DNA from 3 places in the Bacillus sp. 05T21 genome. Region 1 is predicted to be linked to each of the others. Evidence: riboswitches for the same ligand, from Rfam matches in the RefSeq annotation. Region 1 holds a riboswitch; each other region holds the start of a gene.
What was found. Region 1 has a riboswitch for cyclic di-AMP ahead of AC1DKZ_RS26965 (amino acid permease). Riboswitches for the same ligand answer to the same signal wherever they lie in the genome.

Region 1 (5,224 bases):
TCGTTACTTCGAACAACAACATTCCCTACATAATAAAAAATAGATGACTCAATTAGTTTCATTTCTGAAACATTTTAAGTCATCTATTTATCAATTCCAGTTTTGATTTCTTGTTGCTCTACATGAGTGAATTTCCTTGCCTCATACTTTTACATTTATTCATAGCTTTTTGTAAAAAATTAATTTGGAATCATAGCAGTTTAAGAATTACTGCTACCAATTATTAAAATCAGTGTAATTTTTATATACATTTTCTATAACATTATCTTGCCAGACATTTTTATATTCATCTCTATCCACTTTAACATTATATTCACTAATATCACCATTGGCATTTAACCATCCAGGATTTTCGAGAGCATGTTTGTAGGTAAACGTTCTTGCCTGTTTCAATGTTTTAAATGTAATTGGAAAAGATTTTTTTTCCCCATCTTTGTAACCAAACACTCTATATGCCTTTTTTCGTCCACCAACAGTTTTAAAATATGGTTCTGTAAAATATTCTATTTGTTTGATATGAATCTCCCACCTTTCTAGACGCCTTAAGTAATTAGTTTATATATTGGAAGAAAGATAAACAGCTACTGTAAGGTTGGACTACAAAAACAGCTCAGGGCTGGTTTTAATGTACTTCTGTATTCTTTGATTACTTTGTAGATAGTATTTTTCATCAGTTCGAATATTGAATAAATTGCACACTAATTATTTCTCTATTTGCCCATCTAGAATAGGTCTCTTTTATTATTATTTATAACGTTTTTAAAATTAGCTTCTCTTTAACAATCTTTTTTCTCTGATGATTTATGTTTTACTCTATAAGAGAGTGCGGTAACTTGTTGGGAATATTTAAAACCCTTTTCAGATTTTTCGGAAACCCATTTCGAAACAGGTCTTAGTAAACTATTTATGCTGACAATAAGAATGGTTCCTGTTATAGCTATAAGTAAATAGCCGCTACCTGCTAATGTTCCTACAGCCGCAGAACACCATAAGGTTGCTGCGGTATCCAGTCCTCGAACTGTCAAGCCATCTTTCATAATAACTCCAGCACCTAAAAAACCAATCCCGCTTACAATTTGAGAAGCTATTCTTGTAGGTGTATTATCGGTTGGAGTGAGTACACTTAATAGTACAAAAAGTGCAGCACCTACGGAAACAAGTATATTTGTACGTAATCCAGCAATGCAATTGTGCCATTGACGTTCTAATCCAATTATTGCTCCAACAAGTATTGCTACAAGTAACCTAAGTAGAATGTCTAGTTCCATATTTCTGTCTCCTTAATTTCCATCCTTAATGATCATCATGCTCTAAATTGACTTGTTGTAATGGAATCACCTTTGTTTTTTTTATAATTTTATAGCCGAACCAAAATACAAGAAACAGCAGTAAACCAATATAAGTAGCAAGTACTTCATACCAATCGACATGTGACCCTATAAAGACTGAATAATTCTGTCCTAATATAATAATAGTACATATTACAAAAGCCAAAATAGGACCGATAGGATACCACTTTGCTTGATACGGGAGCTTATTTAAATTCTTTTGTTGATGTAAAAAAGCCTGACGAAAACGATAATGGCTTATAGCAATCCCTAACCATGCAATAAATCCACAAAGTCCCGAAGCATTCAAAAGCCATATAAACGCTTGCCCTTCTCCAAATAAAGAAGCTGCAAACGCTACGATTGCCACAGCCGTTGTCATAAGTAATGCATTAATAGGAACACCTTGTTTATTTACTTTTTTTAAGCACTTTGGAGCTTTCCCTTCTCTTGCCATTACCCATAACATTCGGGTTGCAACATACATTCCGGAATTACCAGCTGATAGAACAGATACCAAGATAACTGCATTCATAATAGAAGCTGCAAATGCAAACCCAATTTTCTCAAATACTAGTGTGAAGGGACTCATTGTAATATTACTAATATCATTGTTAACTAGATTCGGATCTGTGTAGGGAACTATGACTCCAATTACGCAAATGGTAAGTATGTAAAATAAGAGAATTCTCCAAAAGATTTGCCGCACAGCTTTTGGAATATGCTTTTCAGGTGCTTTACTTTCTCCAGCTACAATTCCGACCATTTCTGTACCTTGAAAGGAAAACCCCGCAATCATAAACACACTAAGAATAGAAAGAAAACCTCCATGAAACGGTGCGTCTCCAATTGTTAGATTGTGAAATCCAATAGGATTTCCTTTGAAAATTCCAAATATCGTGGCTATTCCTAACATAATAAACACGACTATAGTAATAACTTTTACAAGTGAAAGCCAAAACTCCATTTCTCCATAATGTTTCACTGAAAGAATATTAATTCCAAACATAAACAGTATGAATAACGCACTCCACAGAATAGATGGACTGTATGGAAACCAATATTTCATAAGAATAGCTCCTGATGAAATTTCAACTGCAAGAGTAATAGTCCAGCTAAACCAGTAATTCCAACCAATCGCAAAACCAAATGCAGGATCTACAAATTTAGAAGCATACGTACTAAAAGAACCAGATGTAGGCATATACGCTGCCATTTCTCCCAAGCTGGTCATCAACAGGTAAACAATACACCCCATCAACAAATAAGCTATAATTGCTCCACCAGGTCCTGCTGTATGAATCGTATTTCCGCTTGCTATAAATAACCCCGTCCCAATGCTTCCACCTATAGAAATCATTGTTAAATGTCGCAGCCCTAATTCTCTTCTTAATTCAGAAGGTCGGGAATTAGAAGAAAAAGAAAAAAGTGAATTTTTCGTTTTTATGGGTGTCTCTTTCAAGTATCTCATCCTTTTTTTGAATTATTTTCCAGAAAAAGAGTATAAAAAAAGACACCAAAGTTCACCCAGTGTTTTTAAAAATCACCATAGTATCCCCTCTCGAAACGCTTACGAGGTTAGCTGTCGGATTCGGGCCTTGAGAATAGCCCTACCTTCATTTAAGAAGGATTCACCCCAAGTGCAATCGCACAAAATTTGGTTCCCCCGCTCCATATGGATTCAGCGAATAGTGATATGAATTTATGTACAATATATTACTCCTATGCCCTCTTGTTTGTAAACAAGAAAATTAACGTTTTTTTCAGGGGAGGGATTTTTCGCGCTGTACACTTTATTTATAATTTGAATTCTTAAATTAAGTTACATACTTTAAAAAAAGTGAGAATTACAAGTATAGTAATACATGAAGAAGAGTTTGAATTAAATAAAAATACTATGCCTCATTTTTATTAGGTCTATTATCTACTAGTGTCTTTACTACTTTTAATTACATTGACTGCTGATAAGTGGTGTTCTGGTAACTAAGTTCTATTAATGATCCAAAAGGATTTATGAAATAAAAAGATGAATATTTATTTATATACAAATTCTATCTAAAGAAAGGTGATAAGAAGAAATGGAATATCTAACAGTCCCTGAGCTTTTTTTCTTACTATCTGTAGATGATGATACTCAAACTATACAACCTCCTTTACAATCAAATATAGAAATGTTCATTACAATAAGCATATTGCTAGAGCTTTACCTTCAAAAGTATATTTATATAGATCATGAATTTATTGTACATAGGACTAGTAAATCATCTGATATCCCTTATTTACAATATACCTTAGATTTAACAAAACACTTAGACGACAATCACAATTTCAGAATATGGATACTAACAATTTGCGGAAAACAACGATCAAGTCACAAACTATACAATTCTGTTTTAGATTATATACAACGAAAAAAGCAAATAAAAGTAATTGAAAAACGAATATTAAGTTTATCATTTCAAAAACGTTATATATGTCTTCAAACCAAAGAACAAACCCCTACCTTCTTACGAAAAAGAGCTTCAAAAAGAGGAAAACAATACTTATCTATGTTAATCCTTTTCCTAGCTATGGATTTAAACGAACTTTTAAAAGATACAATGTTTCAAAATGATTATGAATATCTAATTCAATTATAAGAATACAATAAACAATTATCTGAAATTAAATTCATACAAAAGCTAATAACAAACATTAAAAAAACTTTGCCTACCCTTTCGATATGGAAAAATGACCCATTTTCAGGTATGTAAAAAAAGTAAACCTCTGATTTAAATAATCAGAGGTTTCTTATAGTTCACATAACCCATCATTATCAGTAGTCAACGATGTGTAAAATTTATTTTTGCGAATACGGCTCACTTTTTTCGTTTTGGGGGAACTTAAGAATCTTAACTTGATAGCGATGTGGTGCTACCCCATCGCTATCAAGCTAAGCTCATGTAACGTCAACGATAAGCGAGATTGTTTCTTTTTTTCGAAATCCTATATGTAGGTGCTTTAAAGATTTGCATACGAAATAAACCCTAACGGGTTTCATTTTTTGAATTAAGCCGCTTGATTATCAGACATGGCACAATTGTAAACGACACCTAATATATCAAAGACTGTTTTCTTCTCATATCGATGAGATTTTCTCCCGTTTTGCTGTAGGAGGTTAAACAGGCGAATTAGAATCTTTGATAGCTCTTGGGTGTCTTTCTGTATAGCTTGGAAAAGAAGAAGAAAGTAATCTTTAATCATATATATGGCCTTATATTCACTCAGTTCTCGTTTCTTTTTTATAAGAAGTAATTGCCGCATTTGAAACATGATAGAAGAACAGAGTAGAATGGCAATCAATTGTCCATACAAATGGCACTCCCATCTTTCTGATTTTATCTTTTTACACTGATGAATTTGAAAGAATGATTTCCACATTTTAAATAAAATTTCAATTTGCCAACGCAAAGAGTACCAATCATGTACTTGTCCCATCGGGACAATATCTGTCGGCGTGTTTGTCATATATACATTGATACCACTAATACAGGTGGTAAAATTGACTCTACTCTCATCAAATTTTTATTCAATTATATAATCATAAATATTTTTACAGTATTATTATCAGTTTATTTAATAGAAGGAATGATCGAGAAATATAAAATAAAAGAAAGAATGCAAAGAGCAGAAAAATTTTATATAGCTAGCGAACTAGCTGCATCGATCGCGCATGAAATTCATAATCCACTGACCACGGTACATGGATTCACTCAATTACTAAATGAAGATGAGAGTGCTAAGATGTCTCAAGATAAGTACTTAGAAATTATGTTACTTGAAATGCAGCAAATACAATCTACTATTAATAACTATTTATCTTTAACCAAACCACAAAACATTATAAAAGAGGAACT
Region 2 (9,002 bases), on a different contig from region 1:
TTGTTCAAAACGCTCACGCATACCAGGTTTTACTGTATCCTTTAAATAAATTAAACCGTAAATACGATCATCCACCGCAACTACAAGTGGTGTTCCGCCCTCTTTTGAAATTAAATCTGCTTTTTGATTCACATCTTTCGGAATCGTTCCGCCTTTTGATTGTACCCATTCAATAACGGCACCAACAGCACCTTTTCTTACTTTCGTTCCATCCTGTAAATCAACACCACTCATTCTCGTTTCTGCTTTAAACGGAACAAATTCACCTTGTTCTGCAAGTTCTCTATTATATGATATAGATTTCGTTTGTACATATTCTATAACTGATCGACCTTCTGGTGTTTCGTCTAAAACTGAGCTAATCGCAGCCCATTTTCCTACTTGCTCAATCGTTTCATTTCCTACAGGGAGTAGTGTATGTGCCATCCGGTTCCCGAAAGTGATCGTACCTGTTTTATCTAAAATAATTGTATTAATATCACCCGCAGCTTCTACTGCTTTCCCTGACATTGCTAATACATTGAACTTTGTTACGCGGTCCATCCCAGCAATACCAATTGCCGATAATAACCCACCAATTGTCGTTGGAATTAGACAAACTAACAATGCAACAAGTACAGCTGTATCAATTTGAAACCCTAAATAATTTGTAAAAATCGGCAACGTCACAACAACGATTAAGAAAATAAGAGTTAAGCTCGTTAATACTGTATTTAAAGCAATCTCATTCGGCGTTTTTTGACGAGCAGCTCCTTCTACTAAAGAAATCATTTTATCAATAAATGATTCACCAGGATTACTCGTAATCACAATCGTAATCTCATCACTTACGACCATCGTTCCGCCTGTTACTGAACAAAAATCGCCACCTGCTTCTTTTATAACAGGAGCTGATTCCCCTGTAATTGCTGATTCATCTACAGACGCTAATCCTTTAATTACTTCACCATCATTCGGAATCATTTCCCCTTGTTTTACAATAACAACGTCACCTTTTCTCAGCTCAGTTGCTGAAACTTGAACAATGTCTCCATTTTCTTTTACAACATTTGCAAACACATCTTTCTTCGATTGTTTTAAAGAATCAGCTTGCGCTTTACCACGCCCTTCAGCTAAAGCTTCTGCAAAGTTAGCAAATAAAACTGTAAATAATAGAATGAGAGAAACTGTTATATTAAACCACCCTGGTACACTACTAGAACTACTTGGAAGAAAGGATAAAATTAACGTAATGATAAATCCAATTTCCACAACGAACATAATCGGATTCTTTATCATTACTTTCGGATTCAATTTCGCAAAGGATTGTTTCATCGCATGTGTCACGATATCACGATCCATCGTTTTCGCTTGTCTAACCTCATCTTCTACAGCATGTATTTGTGACTGATCTACTTGTTTTTCTTTTACTACTACCGGTCTCATCATTTACCCTCCATTACTTCAATGTAAGAAATTCTGCAATTGGGCCGAGTACTAACATCGGGAAGAATGTTAACGCACCAACAATTACAATTGTTCCGATAAATATCCCTCCAAATAAACCATTATCTGTACGGAACGTTCCGACTGTTTCTGGTACTACCGTCTTCTCTTTCAGTGAAGCTGCAACAGCTAGCATCGTAATTAAACTGAAATAGCGTCCTAAAAACATAACTAAACCAGTCGTAATATTCCAAAACGGTGTATTATCCCTCAATCCTTCAAATCCAGATCCGTTATTCGCAGCTGATGATGTATACTCATAAACAACTTGCGTTAAACCGTGGAAACCGGAATGAGAAATTGCATCCGTTCCTAAACTTGTTGAAAGAGCTAATGCCGAAAATCCTAAAATAAGCAATGGATGAAATAATATCGTTACCGCAATTAATTTCATTTCCTTCCCTTCAATTTTCTTACCTAAAAACTCTGGTGTCCGTCCAACCATTAACCCAGATATAAAGACTGCAATAATTGCATACATGATAATGTTAACAAAGCCTGCTCCAACACCGCCGTATACTGTATTTAACATCATATTTACGAGTGGTACTAGCCCGCCAATCGGTGTTAACGTATCATGCATCGTATTCACGGCCCCTGTTTCAGCGGCTGTCGTTACTGTTGCGTATAGTGAAGAAAATACTGTTCCAAATCGTACTTCTTTTCCTTCTGTGCTTCCTTGCACATGCTGGATACCCGTTTGGTTCAATACTGGATTTCCATGTAATTCAGATGTTGTAATCGTTATAAATCCTAGTAAAAATACCATGAATAGTGAAACGAAAAGGATACGACCTTGTTTTTTATTTCCTACCATTCGTCCGTACGTAAATGGAAGTGCTGTTGGCAATAACATCATAAGCATCATTTGCAAAATATTACTCATTTGCCCTGGATTTTCAAAAGGATGTGTAGAGTTTGCCCCGAAAAATCCACCGCCGTTATTTCCAAGTTCCTTAATTGAAACGAATGATGCAACTGGACCACGTAAAATACTTTGCTTCGCACCATCAATTGTTTGTGCTGTAACTGCTCCATCTAACGTTTGTGGTACACCAAGTGCGACAAAGACTAACGCCGCAATAAATGCGATAGGAAGAAAAACTCTCGTTAATGCTCTCGTAAAATCAACGAAAAAGTTACCGAGTTCTTTTCCAGCGAGTCCTCTTATAAAAGCCATAACGAGCGCTAACGTCGTTGCTGGTGCCGCAAACATTAAAAATGTAATTCCGACTAATTGTGATAAATAAGATAAACCATTTTCACCGCTATAATGCTGTAAGTTTGTATCAGCCATAAAACTAATTGCCGTATTAAAAGCGAGTGTAGGCTCCATTCCTTCAATATGCGCTGGATTTAGCGGCAGCACACCTTGTAATCTGAAAATGAAATATACGACAACAATCATAAATCCATTGAGTAAAACTAATGATAATGCGTACTGTTTCCACGTTTGATTGTATGCTTTTACACCCGTAATTTTAAAAATAAGTTTTTCAAAAGGCCCAAATACTTTATCTAGCGTTTTGCTACCTTGAAAAGCTTTTTCTAAATAAATCCCCGTTGGCTTTGCTACTAGAATAAACAAGAGCATTGTAATAACGACTGCAACCCAAATCATAATGAATGATTCCCCCTAATTAAAACTTTTCTGGATTTAATAATGCGTACACTAAGTACACCGTAATCGCTGCAACAATAACCGATAAGGCAATCATCATGATTGCTTCCCTTCTTTCACAACTTTATCTGACCAACTTGCAAGACTTGCCATCGATGCGACTAACCCAACAAAAATACCGATCATTACGACATCTAACATAACTACCCCTCACTTTTTGTTAAATTTTACCATATAGTTATCAAAAAAAGAACACTAAGCTCTACTTAGTGTTCGAAACGAACAACACAAAGTAAACCTCCTCTCTAAACGCTTACGAGGTTAGCTGTCGGATTCGGGCCTAAAGAGTAGCCCTACTTTCAAAACTGAAAGATTCACCCCAAGTGACGATGCACAAAATTGGTTCCCCCGCTCCATTTCTGGAACTCAGCGATTTTAGGTTTTTTTTGGAAATTTCATGAATGATTTATGAGAGTAAATATACTCCTCTAAATTTAACTTGTAAAGAGGCAAATTACTTAAAATAAGAAAAAATTCCGCCATTTAAACGCTTACATTGCTTATTATTAATATTCTTTCATCTATTTTCTTGTGTTTTCTTTTTTTTTCATAGAAATGATCTTTTAAATATGAAATAAAAAGAGCGAATGACGTGAAGTGCATAGCTTGTTGCACTCAGCATTCGCTCTTTTTTCATTCAACCTTTATTCTCCACGCAAAAAAGCACGCAAATTTCTCCCTCGAATATAAACTTGTGATAATTCTGCATGTAACTGCTCATATTCGGTAATATCCGCCTCTAAATACAAAACATCTTTTGATGGTAATATAATATATGGCCCTGGAAAAAGAGGATCGAGCACTACCAATTCGTGAACTCGCTCTACCGATATCGCCCAACGATTCGCTATATCTCCTAGTAACAACACTTTCATCTTCATTTCCCCCACCTTATTCAAAAAATAAAAAAGAAATATTATCACAGTTCGTAAACACTACAAATTTAGCTCCAATTGTTTCATAGAGCCTGGCCGGATATCGTTTATTCTTTGTAACAACAGTAATAGGCGCTTGAAAAGAAAAACGAATGTGTTCTGTGAAGAAACTAACTATCGGAAGCTCATCCCCTAGTAAAATCACCTTCTTAATACGTGTGCAAATACTAGTAAAATCCTTCTCCTTATTACAGCTATAAGCTGATTCAAACCCATACTCTCTAACTTCAGCCGCTATCTCTTCATTGGCTGTAAAAATAATTAACTCATGCTGAAATGCTACTAGCTCTCTTAAACTCTTTACCTTGTTTTTTTCTCCAACGCAAATAAGCGTTAATTCCATGTACCTCATCCTCCTTAGCATAAAAGAACTCAAACATAGATTGATATTCTCCTATACTAATCAGACCGACGAAGTGATATATCCATCATGGCACCGCCCTCTCTCAAGACGCTTACGAAGTTAGCTGTCGGATTCGGACTTTGAGAGTAGCCCTACTTTCAACATTGAAAGATTCACCCCTAGTGACGACGCACAAATTGGTTCCTCCGCTCCATACATTTGGACTCAGCGTATTACAAAAAATGTATTCTGGCTGATATATTACTCCTGTATTTGGAAAAAGTAAACAATGAAAAATCCTTAAGGTGGATTTTTCATTGTTGCTAGACATTATAAATATTTATATTCAATAGGAATTTTCATGAGTCGTATTGTAATAATACTAAATAAAGAAATGATTAAAAATTAAACGTGAAACGAGGATGCTATATGACCGAGGATAAAAAGAATAATTTTATTAAAATAATAAACATTCTAGGTAATTCGTTACTTTTAATTCTAGCGATTTTAGTTACTATTACTAGTTATACTGAATTCCGTACTACACTAGAAATCATTTTTTTAATTTCTTGTTTGTTATTAATTTATAGTAAATACTTAAGTAATAATAAGAAAGCTATGATTCCATACCTTATATTTTTCATATTAATATCATCACACCTTTTATATATTTTATTTATCTAAAAGGACGCATTTAAACAAGATAACTAAATCAAATTCACTACCATATATTAAACTTCTATTAATCATTAACCTTAATAACCAGTGAGGATATAGCCCCACTGGTTGAATTTTCACTTATGCACGCGCTTTATTCAATTTATACGCAAAATGATTCGTCGGCCCATGACCACTTCCAATATTCAACGGCTCTTCAATCGCTATACTAATAAATCGTTTTGCTTCTTGAACCGCATCTTCCATCAAGTAGCCTTTCGCAAGTCCTGCTGTAACCGCTGAAGCAAATGTACACCCGCTTCCGTGCGTTTGCTTCGAAGGAATTCGCTCGCTTCTAAATTCAATAAACTCTTCTCCATCAAAGAGTAAATCAATTACTTCATTACCTTGATATTCTGCATGTCCGCCCTTCATAAGAACATATTTAGCTCCTAATTCATGCAATACTTTTGCAGCTTCCTTACTATCTTCTACATTATGAATCTCCATTCCAGTTAACACTTCTGCTTCAGGAACATTCGGTGTTACAACAGTTGCTACTGGCAATAAATATTCTTTTAATGCTTGTACTGCTTCTTGTTGTAATAATGATGCCCCGCCTTTTGCAATCATAACAGGATCTAGCACAATATTATTCCAGCCGAATTTTTTAATATGTTCTGCAACAATTTGAATAATTTCACTGCTAAATAACATTCCTAGTTTTACAGCATCTGGCGTTAAATCCGTACCAATTGAATTCAGCTGTTCCGTAATTCCTTCTAAAGAAACAGGATATACCCCTTGAACGCCAAGCGTATTTTGAGCAGTAATTGCTGTAATAGCCGTCATTCCATACACACCAAGCTCTTGGAATGTTTTTAAATCCGCCTGAATCCCAGCGCCGCCTCCGCTATCAGACCCTGCAATTGTTAAAGCTTTATTCACTTTCATTCCACTCATCCTTTTCTACCCAAAATAGCGATGATAAATTGTTTTCGCTTCGCTTATATCTTTCGTTCCATGTACAAGTACACGGCCATCTTTAAAAGCAACTAATCTCTTTTCTTCAACCGAAAATGATAATAAATATGGATTTACATTTAAATCATTCACACGATCATTCAGCAATTTTTTATATTGTTCAAAATCCATTTCCTCTTTATGAGGTGGTCTAATTTGAACTGTATTTCTCCCGCATAACACTGCTGTTTTTGAAGTGTTTTCCTTATTTAAATATGGATATACTGCCCGTTCACCACACGATAGACAATTATGTTTACGAATCTTTTGCACATTCATACATGAATATTCATTTTTCCATACATCAAATGACACCAGCCCATCTCGAAGCGAGTCATAATCTTCTACTAGCAGTTTAAGTGTTTCCGTTACTTGATGAGAAACGACGAGAGATACAGCAGGTGATATAATCCCCGCTGTGTCACATGTCGCTCCGCCAAGTGGAATCGATTGTAATAAACAAGATAAACATGGCGTTTTGCCTGGAAGAATAGTATAAGAAAGACCGTAACTTCCTACACATGCCCCGTAAACCCATGGAATAGAATATTTTTGCGCTACATCATTCACAATGAAACGCGTTTCGAAATTATCAGTCGCATCGATGATTACATCAACATTTGTAACGTGTTCTTCTAATTCTTCAGCCGTTACATCTTGAACGAGAGCTTCTACTCTTACTTCACTATTAATCTCTTCTAGACGTTTTTTTGCCGCCACAGCCTTCGGAAGGTTATTCTCTACATCACGCTCTGCATACAATTGCTGCCTTTGTAAATTACTCCAATCTACATAATCGCGGTCAACAATTGTTACCTTACCAACGCCTGCCCTTACAAACATCTCTGCATTTGCACTACCTAATGCACCCGCACCGATAATAAGTACATGCTTTTCCCCTAGCTTTTGTTGCCCTTCTTCCCCAATTGGAGAAAATAGTTCTTGGCGAGAATATCGATTATTCAACTACGCTCATTCCTTCTAAAGGACTACTTGCTGTCGCACAGCGCTTGCGTGCAATACGACCTGCTTCAAACCCTAATCGTCCTGCCTCAATACTTAATTTCATTGCGTATGCCATTTTAATAGGATCGTTCGCTCCAGATACTGCAGTATTTAATAACACACCATCTGCTCCTAATTCCATTGCAAATGCTGCATCAGCTGGACTACCAATACCAGCGTCAACGATAACTGGTACTGTCGCTTGTTCAATAATGAAACTTAAATTTAATGGATTTACAATACCAAGCCCTGAGCCAATCGGTGATGCTCCTGGCATAATCGCGTGTACACCAAGTTCTTGTAGTTTGCGTGCTAATACAACATCATCAGATGTGTAAGGAAGAACGATAAATCCTTCTTCTAGTAACACTTCAGATGCCTTTAACGTTTCTACTGGATCAGGTAATAACGTTCTATCATCACCAATAACTTCTACTTTTATCATGTCACAAAGTCCAGAAGCTTTTGCTAATTTTGCAATACGAACAGCTTCTTCAGCATTTTTTGCTCCTGCTGTATTCGGTAATAACGTATATTTTTTTACATCAAGTTTCTCTAATAAATTAGGCTGCTTCGCATCAAATATATCCATACGACGTACTGCGAATGTTAAAATCTCAGCCTCAGAAACATCAATTGCCTTTTGCTGCACATCAAAATCAGGGAATTTCCCTGTTCCTAATAAAAGTCTAGAATGAAATGAAAATTGTCCAATGTTTAACATAATCAACCGCCTCCTACGAAAGTTACAATCTCAATTTGGTCCCCATCAAAAACAGATGTATCGTTATGATCATCTTTTTGTAAAATATCTTTATTACGTTCTACTACAACAATTCTGTTATCTAACTCTAAATGTGTAAGTAGCCCAGCTACTGTTTTTACACTCTCTGGTACTTCAATTTGGTTACCATTAATTTTTAAATTCAAACTTCCATCCCCTTTCTAAACCATTTTAGAAAGCAATAAATCTAGCAAGTGATTCTCCTGCTTTCCTTCTATTAAATCAGCCATATACTGACCAGAAACAGGACTTAATAAAATGCCGTTTCGATAATGGCCCGTACAAGCATATAAACCTTTTATTTCTTCATGCTCTCCCATATAAGGAGCTTCATGATTAGACTGCGGTCTTAACCCAGCCCACGTACTTTCCCATTCTGCTTCTTTTAAAGCAGGCAATATTGTGTAGGCACGCTCTAATATGGAAGTAATACTTTCTGGTTGTACAGATTTATTAAATGTATGAGGCTTCATCGTTGCCCCAATCACATAACGGCCACCGCGCTTCGGCGTAATATAAAACCTCTCCTGGAAAATAGGAGCTTTCAACAGAGGTTTCCTGCTTCTTACTGCAACAACCTCCCCCTTAACAGGATATGTACCCCAATCACTCTGAAAATAATGTAGCAATTTCGTACTCCATGATCCTCCGGCGATAACGACCTTTTCACATGTGATTACACCTTCGCTTGTCACAATTCCAGTCACTTTATTATTTTCAATACGAATATCAAACACTTCTGTTTGTTCATATATATCAGCTCCGGAAATTGCTGCAGAATGTGCGAATGCTTTCGTAAGCTCTGGCGCAATAACGTGACCATCTTTCGGATAATATACCGCTCCTATAATTGACTCGGATAGAAATGGCTCTTTTTCCCGTAAATGGTCCCCCGTTAGAAAATAGGAATCTTCACCTGTTTTCTGTTGCCAATCCATAATATGAAGAATTCTTTCCTTCTCATCTTCATTTTGAGCGATGCGATAAATGCCCTTTTCTTCATACCCAATATCGATGCCTGTTTTTTCACGTAAAACTGCTGCAAGTTGTAGAAATATAGCACGGCTTTCTCTAGCAAGCTCAAACAGC
Region 3 (9,002 bases), on a different contig from region 1:
TGGGGCGGCGATAAATTAGAAACGAACTATCACGTTATAAAACCAAATGAACGATGGGCATACGATATTCTCATTCCACCTGCTGAAGTGAAAAGTAGTAAGTTAGAGGATTATGGAATATATGGAGCGAAAGTAATGGCACCAGCTTCTGGGACAGTTGTATCAATTAAAAATGATGAAATAGATTTAGTTCCGGGATCGGATGATTTTCAATCGATGGCGGGAAATCATATTTATTTACGACTGGATGAAACAGGTACATTTTTGTTTCTTGCCCATTTAAAGAAAGGATCAATTAAAGTGAGGGAAGGCGAACATGTAAATGAAGGAGAATTTCTTGCCCAAGTCGGTAACTCAGGAAGTTCAAGTGAGCCGCATTTACATATTCATCATCAAAGGCAGGATCCATCTAAGGTGAGCATATTTCTTTCGGAAGGATTACCACTTTATTTTCGAACTGAAAAAGGTGCGATAATGCCAGAAAGAGGGACATACATAAGTGGTAAGTAGAAGGAAATCATTTCATCCAAAAAGGGTATTCCAAATTAAATTTGGAATACCCTTTTTTATTAACCTACAAATGTTTGATACAGTAAGAAAATATTTAAAGCGATAATAAGTGCAGCGATTAACCACGTGATAAATGTTGTAATGCGATGGTTGACGAGTGCGCCCATAATCTTCTTATTACTTGTAAACATAATAAGTGGTACTAATGCAAAGGCAATACCGAACGATAAGACAACTTGACTCATAACGAGAGCGTAAGTTGGATTTACACCTAAAGCGATAATAACGAGAGGCGGAATCATTGTTATAAATCGGCGTAAGTATAACGGAATATGCATTCGAATGAATCCTTGCATAATAATATCACCAGACATCGTACCAACAGAAGAACTAGATAAACCTGCTGATAAAAGTCCAATTCCAAATAATGCAGCAGATACAGGACCGACTAAATTACTGAACTGGTTAAAAGCAACATCAAGGTCTTCAACGTGCAAGCCGTTTTTAAAGAATAGTGCAGCTGCTACAATTAACATACTTGCATTAATTGCTCCAGCGATAACCATTGCAATAATAATATCGATGAATTCGAAGCGGAAAATCTTTTTCTTTTGTTCATCATTTGTTCCGACTACACGGCGCTGCGTTAAGGCCGAATGTAAATATATCGCGTGCGGCATTACTGTCGCACCTAAAATTCCAGCTGCTAAAAGGATGCTATCTACACCTTGGAATTTTGGAGTGAAAAGTCCTGAGAGTAGAGGGCTTAATTCCGGTTTTGCGTAAAAGATTTGGATACCAAAAGCGATAACAACGATAAAAATCATACCTGTTATGATAGCTTCTAATGGACGAAAGCCTCTGCGTTGAAATTCAAGAATAATAAATGATCCAACTGCTGTAATTAAAGCAGCTGGTAACATCGGAATTCCAAATAGTAAGTATAAGCCAAGTGCTGCCCCGATAAATTCAGCTAAATCTGTAGCCATAATAACGAGTTCCCCTTGTATCCATAAACCGATGGAAACTGGTTTGGGGAAGTTTTCGCGAGCTACTTCAGGAAGATTTCTCCCAGTAGCGATTCCTAATTTAGCTGATAAAGTTTGAATTAATACAGCCATTAAATTAGAAGCGAGTATTACCCAAAGTAATAAATACCCATATTGTGATCCAGCTGCGATATTTGTAGCGAAGTTCCCAGGATCAATATAAGCAACTGATGCGATAAAAGCAGGTCCTAAGAATGGTAACAGTCTTTTAAAGCCTTTTGTTTGTCCACTTAACGCTAAATGGGCTGATTGAACTGTTGTACTTTGAGAAGGGACTTGTTTATCTTTTGTTATATCTTTATTCATAGTAGTATTCCCCTTTGAAATCTTAACTTGATTAAAGTTTCACTTTATTCTTACTCATTATTTCAATACATTTAGATATATGATGTGGCAATTTCATTTGAACATAAAAGTTTCCTTAATGCAAATTATATGACTGTGTGCAATGAATGGTGTGACGATGCAAAAATATTTTGGGAGTTTATGGTTGATGAATAAGGGAGAAGATAATAAATTATAGGGCTGTTTTTGAAATTTATGTGAACATACAGCCTATATTACATCATATTAATTGATGGAAATGAAATTGTATGATATATAATATATTGGGATTACAACCTAACCGTAGTGTTTTGTTCTGTAATCTTGTTTTTATTTTTGTTAACTTATAGAAAAAATTGTAAATAGAAGAAAATAGGCTAAGTACAATTTAGTATGTATTTTCTTATTATATATGTTTTGATATGAACGTTAACTTATACATGATTTTAAAATTTAGATAGGTGGTAGAAATACATTGGCAACTACAAAACCATATAGAGTATTACTGTATTACATGTACACAACAATTGAAAATCCAGAAGAATTTGCTGAACAGCATTTAGAATTTTGTAAATCACTTGAGTTAAAAGGAAGAATTCTTGTAGCGACAGAAGGAATTAACGGAACTTGTTCTGGAACTGTTGAGCAAACAGAAAAATACGTGGAAGCGATGAATAATGATCCACGTTTTGCTGGAATCGTGTTTAAAATTGATGAGGCGGATGAACATGCATTCAAGAAAATGCACGTACGTCCTCGTTCAGAGTTAGTTACACTTCGTCTAGAAGACGACATTAACCCGAAAGAAATTACTGGGAAGTATTTAGAACCAAAAGATTTTTATGAGGCAATGAAACAAGAAGATACAGTTATTATTGATGCACGAAATGATTATGAATTTGATTTAGGGCACTTTAAAGGTGCAATTAAACCAGATATTGAATCATTCCGTGAATTACCAGATTGGATTAGAGAAAATAAAGAAACACTTGAAGGTAAAAAGATTTTAACGTACTGTACAGGGGGAATTCGTTGTGAGAAATTCTCAGGTTGGTTAGTTCGCGAAGGTTATGAAGATGTAAGCCAGCTTCATGGCGGAATTGTAACGTACGGAAAAGATCCAGAAGTACAAGGTGAACTTTGGGATGGTCAATGTTACGTATTTGATGAGCGTATCGCTGTACCAGTAAACCAAAAAGAGCACGTTATCGTTGGTAAAGATCATTTTACAGGTGAACCTTGTGAGCGCTATGTAAACTGTGCAAACCCTGAATGTAACAAGAAAATTTTATGTTCTGAAGAAAGTGAAGCAAAACATTTACGTGCATGTTCTCATGAATGTCGTGTACACCCACGTAATCGTTATATCGTGCAACACGAATTAACTGAAGAGCAAGTAGCTGCTACATTAGAAAAAATCGAAGCAGGTAAGTAAGCGGAAATAGTTTAACAAAAACGAGAAGAAGTTACTCCAAAGTTTATTTTAGAGTAACTTCTTTTTTGCCAATTTTTATCGGTAAGTCGATATATTTAAAAAATCGCTGATATATTTTGAGTTGCACCGATATATTCGGAAAATCGCTGATAAAAATTTCATTTACTGAAGTGCGCCATGAATTTGTAATTTGAAAATAATCGTCTTTAATTCTTATCTTCTTTTTCTTTAACGGCAGAAAGTACAGTTTGTTTTACCCATGCTTTTCGGTTTTTATGTTGCATCGCCCATTGATATAAACTATGAGCACCTAAAATTAGAGATATACATATCCCACTAATAGATAAAAATAGGGCGAAATATTCAAGAGGAGTATAAGAAACTACATGCCCCTCACTTTTTTTTCCTATAAGATCAATTAGTGTAAATCCAAACATTTGGCCCACTACAGAGTAGAGAGTTAAAATTAATAATAAAAGGCTATCTTTTTTAGATGCAACATTTTCTTGATATTTAAACAAGCCATCAAGATTTTGTTTCGCATTCGTGAACAGTATTTCAATATTGAAAAGTTTTCTTAAACGAAAGAAAATATCTTCACTTTGTGACTGAGATACTAACTCTAAAGAAAAATAATTAGCTGTAAACGAATTAATAGAGTAAATTAACTTTTCTATCTCATTTGTATCTTGTTCAATATTTAGTTCAGCATAAGCGTTTGCCATTTTTAACAATACAATTTTATGGAATAAGTTTAATAATAAAGCGTAATAAAACTCCCCATACATTTGGCTAGCAAGTTTAGCTATTTTATTATCATCTTCGTTCGTAATACATGTGAAAATATGTTCTTCCATTATGAAATAACGATTAGGAGCCCACCTTTGATAGGCGTGCTGTTTCAAGTAATCATTTATATAAGGGAGATTGTTCGCACTTACATACGGTTTACCATCACTTGTTAATCCAGAAAGACTGGAAGTACGATAAACATCAATAACGTTAAGTTCCATATGTTGTTTTAGCGATAACAAAGTTTGCACGTACATTCTTTGGTCTTCAAAAAAAGGAAAAGTTTGAAAGTAAGAACTTCTTAATCTTTTCTTTTCAAAAAAATCTGTTAAACCGTTAAATAAATAACCGAAAATGAACTTTTCAACTTGGGAATATTTTTTCCCCGCACATGTTATGCAAATGCTTTCGTCCATTTCATCTCTCGTTTCAAGTACGCGGAATCGTGCAGCGAATTCTATTGCTTCTGATAATGTCATATTTGGAGAGATGTTAACTTCTGTTCGGATTGTTAGAAACCCAAGTTCATAAGGACAAAGTGTTACATCAATTGAGTGCACTGTGAATGGGACAGAGATAAGATTTGTTGTTAAATGGCCGTTTAAATTGAGACCTTTAGAATAGCGCTGTAATCCTTTTTGATGCTCAGAATGAGGGAAGAGAATTTTATTCGTAAATGAAAGATAGTATGCTTCCATATTTTGATGTGAAACATGGAACTCCCCGTAATATGTATTTTCATCTTCAAGATGATCGAGTCGAAAGGGCCGGAAATCATTTTTTTGTAAGAAAGGGAACATATTTTGTTCATATCCACTTTTGAACGAAAATGGGAAAATAAATTGAAAAATAGCTGTTGATACATATTTTTCTTCGATCGTTTGTATTGCCTCCATTTATATTGTTTCCTTTCAATGTAAGCTATAGAAACAACATGCCCTAATCTGCTAAAAAATAACCAGAGGATTTTTATATAATTAAGAATGAAAATTCAGCTTATTTATTAGGCGACATGTATAATGTTATGTATACTAAAAGGAGTAGAATTGTGTTTTGAAAAGGGGGATGTATTATGCGTATTTTAGTATTAGGAGCTGGAGGCGTTGGAGGTTTTTTTGGTGGACGACTTGCCGAAAAGGGAGAAGATGTAACTTTTCTCGTACGTAGTAAACGGAAAGAACAATTAGAGGAAAAAGGTCTTGTTATCCGAAGTATTAACGGCGATTTTTCATTTCAACCGAAGCTAATAACGAAAGAAGATATTACCACTCCATTTGATGTGATTTTATTCTCAACAAAAGCGTATCACCTAAACGAGGCAATAACAGATTTGAAACCATTTGTAGGAGAGAATACAGTAATAATTCCAGTGTTAAATGGTATCGCTCATTTAACACTATTACAAAAGGAATTCGACGTGGAAAAAGTAATTGGCGGTTTATGCTTTATCGAGACGACGTTAAACGATCAAGGAGAAATTGTACAAACTAGTGTTGCCAACAGACTTGTATTTGGGGAAATTAAGCCTCAAGATTCAGAGAGAATAAAGCTTATTTCTAAAACATTTGCAGATACAAAAGCTAGTTTTGTTTTAAGTGAAAATATTGTGCAAGATATGTGGCATAAATATTTATTTATCACCGTAATGTCAGGTGTGACAACATTAATGCGTGCGCCGATAGGACCGATTCGCGAGAGTGATGGAGGCCGAGAATTTATTAGAAACTTATTTGAAGAATCAGTGCAAATCATGAAATCTATGGGGGCTCCAGTTAAGGACAATATCGTCCAGGAACATATGAAAACGATTGATAAAATTTCGTATGATATGAAGTCATCTATGCAGCGTGATATGGAAAAAGGCTCGCTCATTGAAGGGAAATACTTGCAAGGGTATTTACTTGATTTAGCAGAACAGTTTTCGATAGATACTCCTTTGTTAGGAGCTGTGCATCAAAATTTAAAGGTATATGAAAAAATGATTTTAAATAAAGAAATGGTATGAAAAAGAGTAAAGGATAGCAAAATATAAATGTTGCTATCCTTTTTTTGTTTCTTTTTGACAATTTATTCGTTTCTTTTCGGTTTATCTGTCGTATTTCGTTCTCTTTCACGTTTACCATATAGCTGATTAATTTCATTTGCTACTGCATCTAAATATGAATCGGAAAAAAGTGGCTTCTTTTCTTTAGACATACGGGTCTCCTTTGTGGATTTTTAGTATTCATTATGTATATTTTTCAGTGGATTATGCGCAATCGTTTTAATTTTTTTCTTTTTAAAAATTTTTGTTTACTTTTTGAAAATAAAGGAGTATTATAATCCACAGTTTCAATTTTCTAAATCGCTGAAGCCGCATGGTGCGGGGGACCCGTTCTTATGGATTAGTACATAATCCAATGGGGTGAATCCTTGAAAAAGGTAGGGCTACTCATAGGCCCGAATCCGACAGCTAACCTCGTAAGCGTTATATTGAGAAGGAAGGTGGAGCTTGTGCGACAAAAAAAATAATGTCTACAAGTCTATTTCATTATGGCTTGTAGACATTTTTTGTTTTCTGAAGAAATAGTTTATCCGCTGTAATTAGCAGAAAAATTCGTGCAAAATTATTGGAGAGTGGACAGCGTTGGTTTCATCTATCAAAAGGTTTTTAATTGGAAGGCCGTTAAAATCAACTGAGTTAGGAGAGCAAAAGCTTAATAAAACGAAGGCGCTAGCAATTTTATCTTCTGACGCATTGTCATCGGTTGCATACGGACCAGAGCAAATTTTAATTGCTTTAGCAGGTCTTGGAGCAGTAGCTTATTGGTATTCCATTCCGATTGCTATTGGGGTATTAGTATTATTGACAGCTCTTATTTTATCTTATCGACAAATTATTTTTGCTTACCCTCATGGCGGCGGGGCATATGTTGTATCAAAAGAGAATTTAGGGATGAATCCAGGCTTAATAGCAGGAGGATCTTTATTAGTTGATTACATTTTAACGGTTGCAGTAAGTGTATCTGCGGGTACAGATGCGCTCACATCTGCTTTTCCTAGCTTACATGCACATAATGTAATCATTGCGATTATATTTGTCATATTGATTACCATCTTAAATTTAAGAGGCGTAACGGAATCAGCTTCCGTTTTAGCATATCCTGTTTATTTATTCGTTTTAGCACTATTTATATTAATTGGTGTAGGGATATACAATATTTTAACGGGACACGTTTCGCAGGCTTTGCATTCGCCAATTGGAACGCCAGTTGCAGGAATTAGTTTGTTCTTACTGTTACGAGCATTTGCTTCAGGAAGCTCTGCTTTAACGGGTGTTGAGGCGATATCTAACGCAATTCCAAACTTTAAAGATCCTGCACCTAACAATGCAGCGAAAACATTGCTTGCAATGGGTGCATTACTTGCAGTTTTATTTTCTGGAATTGTCTTTTTAGCTTATTATTACGGAATTAATCCAAGTAAGGAAGTAACAGTCGTTTCACAAATTGCTGAACAAACTTTTGGACGTAATTTCATGTACTATTTCATACAAGGTACAACAGCTTTAATATTAATTCTTGCGGCTAACACAGGTTATTCTGCATTTCCGCTATTAGCGGTTAATCTTGCAAAAGACAAGTTCATACCGAGAATGTTTACGATTAGAGGAGACCGCCTAGGTTATTCAAACGGTATTATTATACTTGGGATTTCTTCGATTATTTTAATTGTAGCTTTTCAGGGGAAAACAGAACACTTGATTCCGCTATATGCAGTAGGGGTATTTATTCCGTTTACACTTTCTCAAACTGGAATGGTACTAAAATGGCTTCGTGAAAAGCCTGAAGGATGGGCTTTAAGATTAACGCTTAATTTAATTGGTGCAGTCATTAGTTTTATCGTAATGAGTATGTTCTTTTTAACTAAATTCGCACAAGTTTGGTCGATCCTTATTTTCTTACCTGCCATTATCTTCTTGTTCCATCGAATAAAGAAGCATTATGATGCAGTGGGGGATCAATTAAGTTTAAAAACTTGTGAACCACTTGTTCCGATTGAAGGGAATGTAATTGTCGTTCCTGTAGCTGGTATGACTCATGTAGTAGAAAATTCATTGAACTATGCTAAGGCTCTTTCTGCAGATCAAGTTATCGCTGTATATGTTGCTTTTGACAGAGAAGAGGAAAAGAAATTTGAAGAGAAATGGGAGAAGTGGCAACCTGAAGTAAGGCTTGTTACATTACATTCTCATTATAGAAGCATTATTCAGCCGCTTACAAAATTTATTGACACAGTGCAATATAAAGCGAGTGAATCAAATTACCGAGTTACGGTCGTTATACCACAGTTTATTCCGAAAAAAGGTTGGCATAACATTCTTCATAATCAGTCTAGTTTACTCATTCGTGCGTATTTACTCTATAAAAGAAATGTTGTTATTACGACAGTACCGTATCATTTGAAAAAGTAAGGAAATTTTTTAAGGATAACTTCACGAAAGTGAAGTTATCCTTTTTGTGTATATGCTATGCATAATTGCATATGGATCCGAAAAGTATATTAGTATAATTTTAATGATTATGAATATGTAGTGTTTCCTGTTGTGGTATATAGATAGTTTAATCGAGAAAGTGAATTGAATTTTATTTTGGGATAAGGACATGAGATCTTGAAAATAAAGGGAATTAAAATACTTCTTTACGTTATATAAATAGCTGTGTTTAAATGACCTTACAGTACAAAACTTACATGAAAACAAAACGAAATTTCATACTTTCATACGTTAATTGGTTTAAAATGAATAATATTTTCATGTAATATATTCACTGTGTGAATGTGGAAATCGCAATAAAATAGAAAATTTATACAGTTTTATTCATACTAAGCACATATGAAAAGTTATGAAGTGT

Region 2: another riboswitch for cyclic di-AMP. It lies ahead of AC1DKZ_RS21855 (hypothetical protein); the one in region 1 lies ahead of AC1DKZ_RS26965 (amino acid permease).
Region 3: another riboswitch for cyclic di-AMP. It lies ahead of AC1DKZ_RS12430 (APC family permease); the one in region 1 lies ahead of AC1DKZ_RS26965 (amino acid permease).

Annotation. Positions count from the first base shown of each region.
Region 1 covers NZ_JBFTMD010000025.1:65,395-70,618, forward strand. The annotation lists gene AC1DKZ_RS26955 (hypothetical protein) at 214-447, opposite strand; gene AC1DKZ_RS26960 (MgtC/SapB family protein) at 777-1,268, opposite strand; gene AC1DKZ_RS26965 (amino acid permease) at 1,294-2,790, opposite strand; cyclic di-AMP (ydaO/yuaA leader) riboswitch at 2,880-3,025, opposite strand; gene AC1DKZ_RS26970 (hypothetical protein) at 3,407-3,967, shown strand; partial or broken gene AC1DKZ_RS26975 (transposase) at 4,377-4,856, opposite strand; partial or broken gene AC1DKZ_RS26980 (histidine kinase dimerization/phospho-acceptor domain-containing protein) at 4,851-5,224, shown strand, end outside.
Region 2 covers NZ_JBFTMD010000015.1:9,720-18,721, reverse strand. The annotation lists gene kdpB (potassium-transporting ATPase subunit KdpB) at 1-1,425, opposite strand, end outside; gene kdpA (potassium-transporting ATPase subunit KdpA) at 1,439-3,106, opposite strand; gene kdpF (K(+)-transporting ATPase subunit F) at 3,126-3,206, opposite strand; gene AC1DKZ_RS21865 (SipW-dependent-type signal peptide-containing protein) at 3,203-3,307, opposite strand; cyclic di-AMP (ydaO/yuaA leader) riboswitch at 3,403-3,548, opposite strand; gene AC1DKZ_RS21860 (hypothetical protein) at 3,811-4,041, opposite strand; gene AC1DKZ_RS21855 (hypothetical protein) at 4,058-4,444, opposite strand; cyclic di-AMP (ydaO/yuaA leader) riboswitch at 4,538-4,685, opposite strand; gene thiD (bifunctional hydroxymethylpyrimidine kinase/phosphomethylpyrimidine kinase) at 5,243-6,064, opposite strand; gene thiF (thiazole biosynthesis adenylyltransferase ThiF) at 6,071-7,090, opposite strand; gene thiG (thiazole synthase) at 7,083-7,853, opposite strand; gene thiS (sulfur carrier protein ThiS) at 7,856-8,059, opposite strand; gene thiO (glycine oxidase ThiO) at 8,075-9,002, opposite strand, start outside.
Region 3 covers NZ_JBFTMD010000005.1:42,016-51,017, forward strand. The annotation lists gene AC1DKZ_RS12400 (M23 family metallopeptidase) at 1-510, shown strand, start outside; gene AC1DKZ_RS12405 (Nramp family divalent metal transporter) at 570-1,865, opposite strand; gene trhO (oxygen-dependent tRNA uridine(34) hydroxylase TrhO) at 2,359-3,318, shown strand; gene AC1DKZ_RS12415 (hypothetical protein) at 3,525-5,006, opposite strand; gene panE (2-dehydropantoate 2-reductase) at 5,183-6,115, shown strand; gene AC1DKZ_RS12425 (hypothetical protein) at 6,178-6,306, opposite strand; cyclic di-AMP (ydaO/yuaA leader) riboswitch at 6,446-6,592, shown strand; gene AC1DKZ_RS12430 (APC family permease) at 6,737-8,563, shown strand.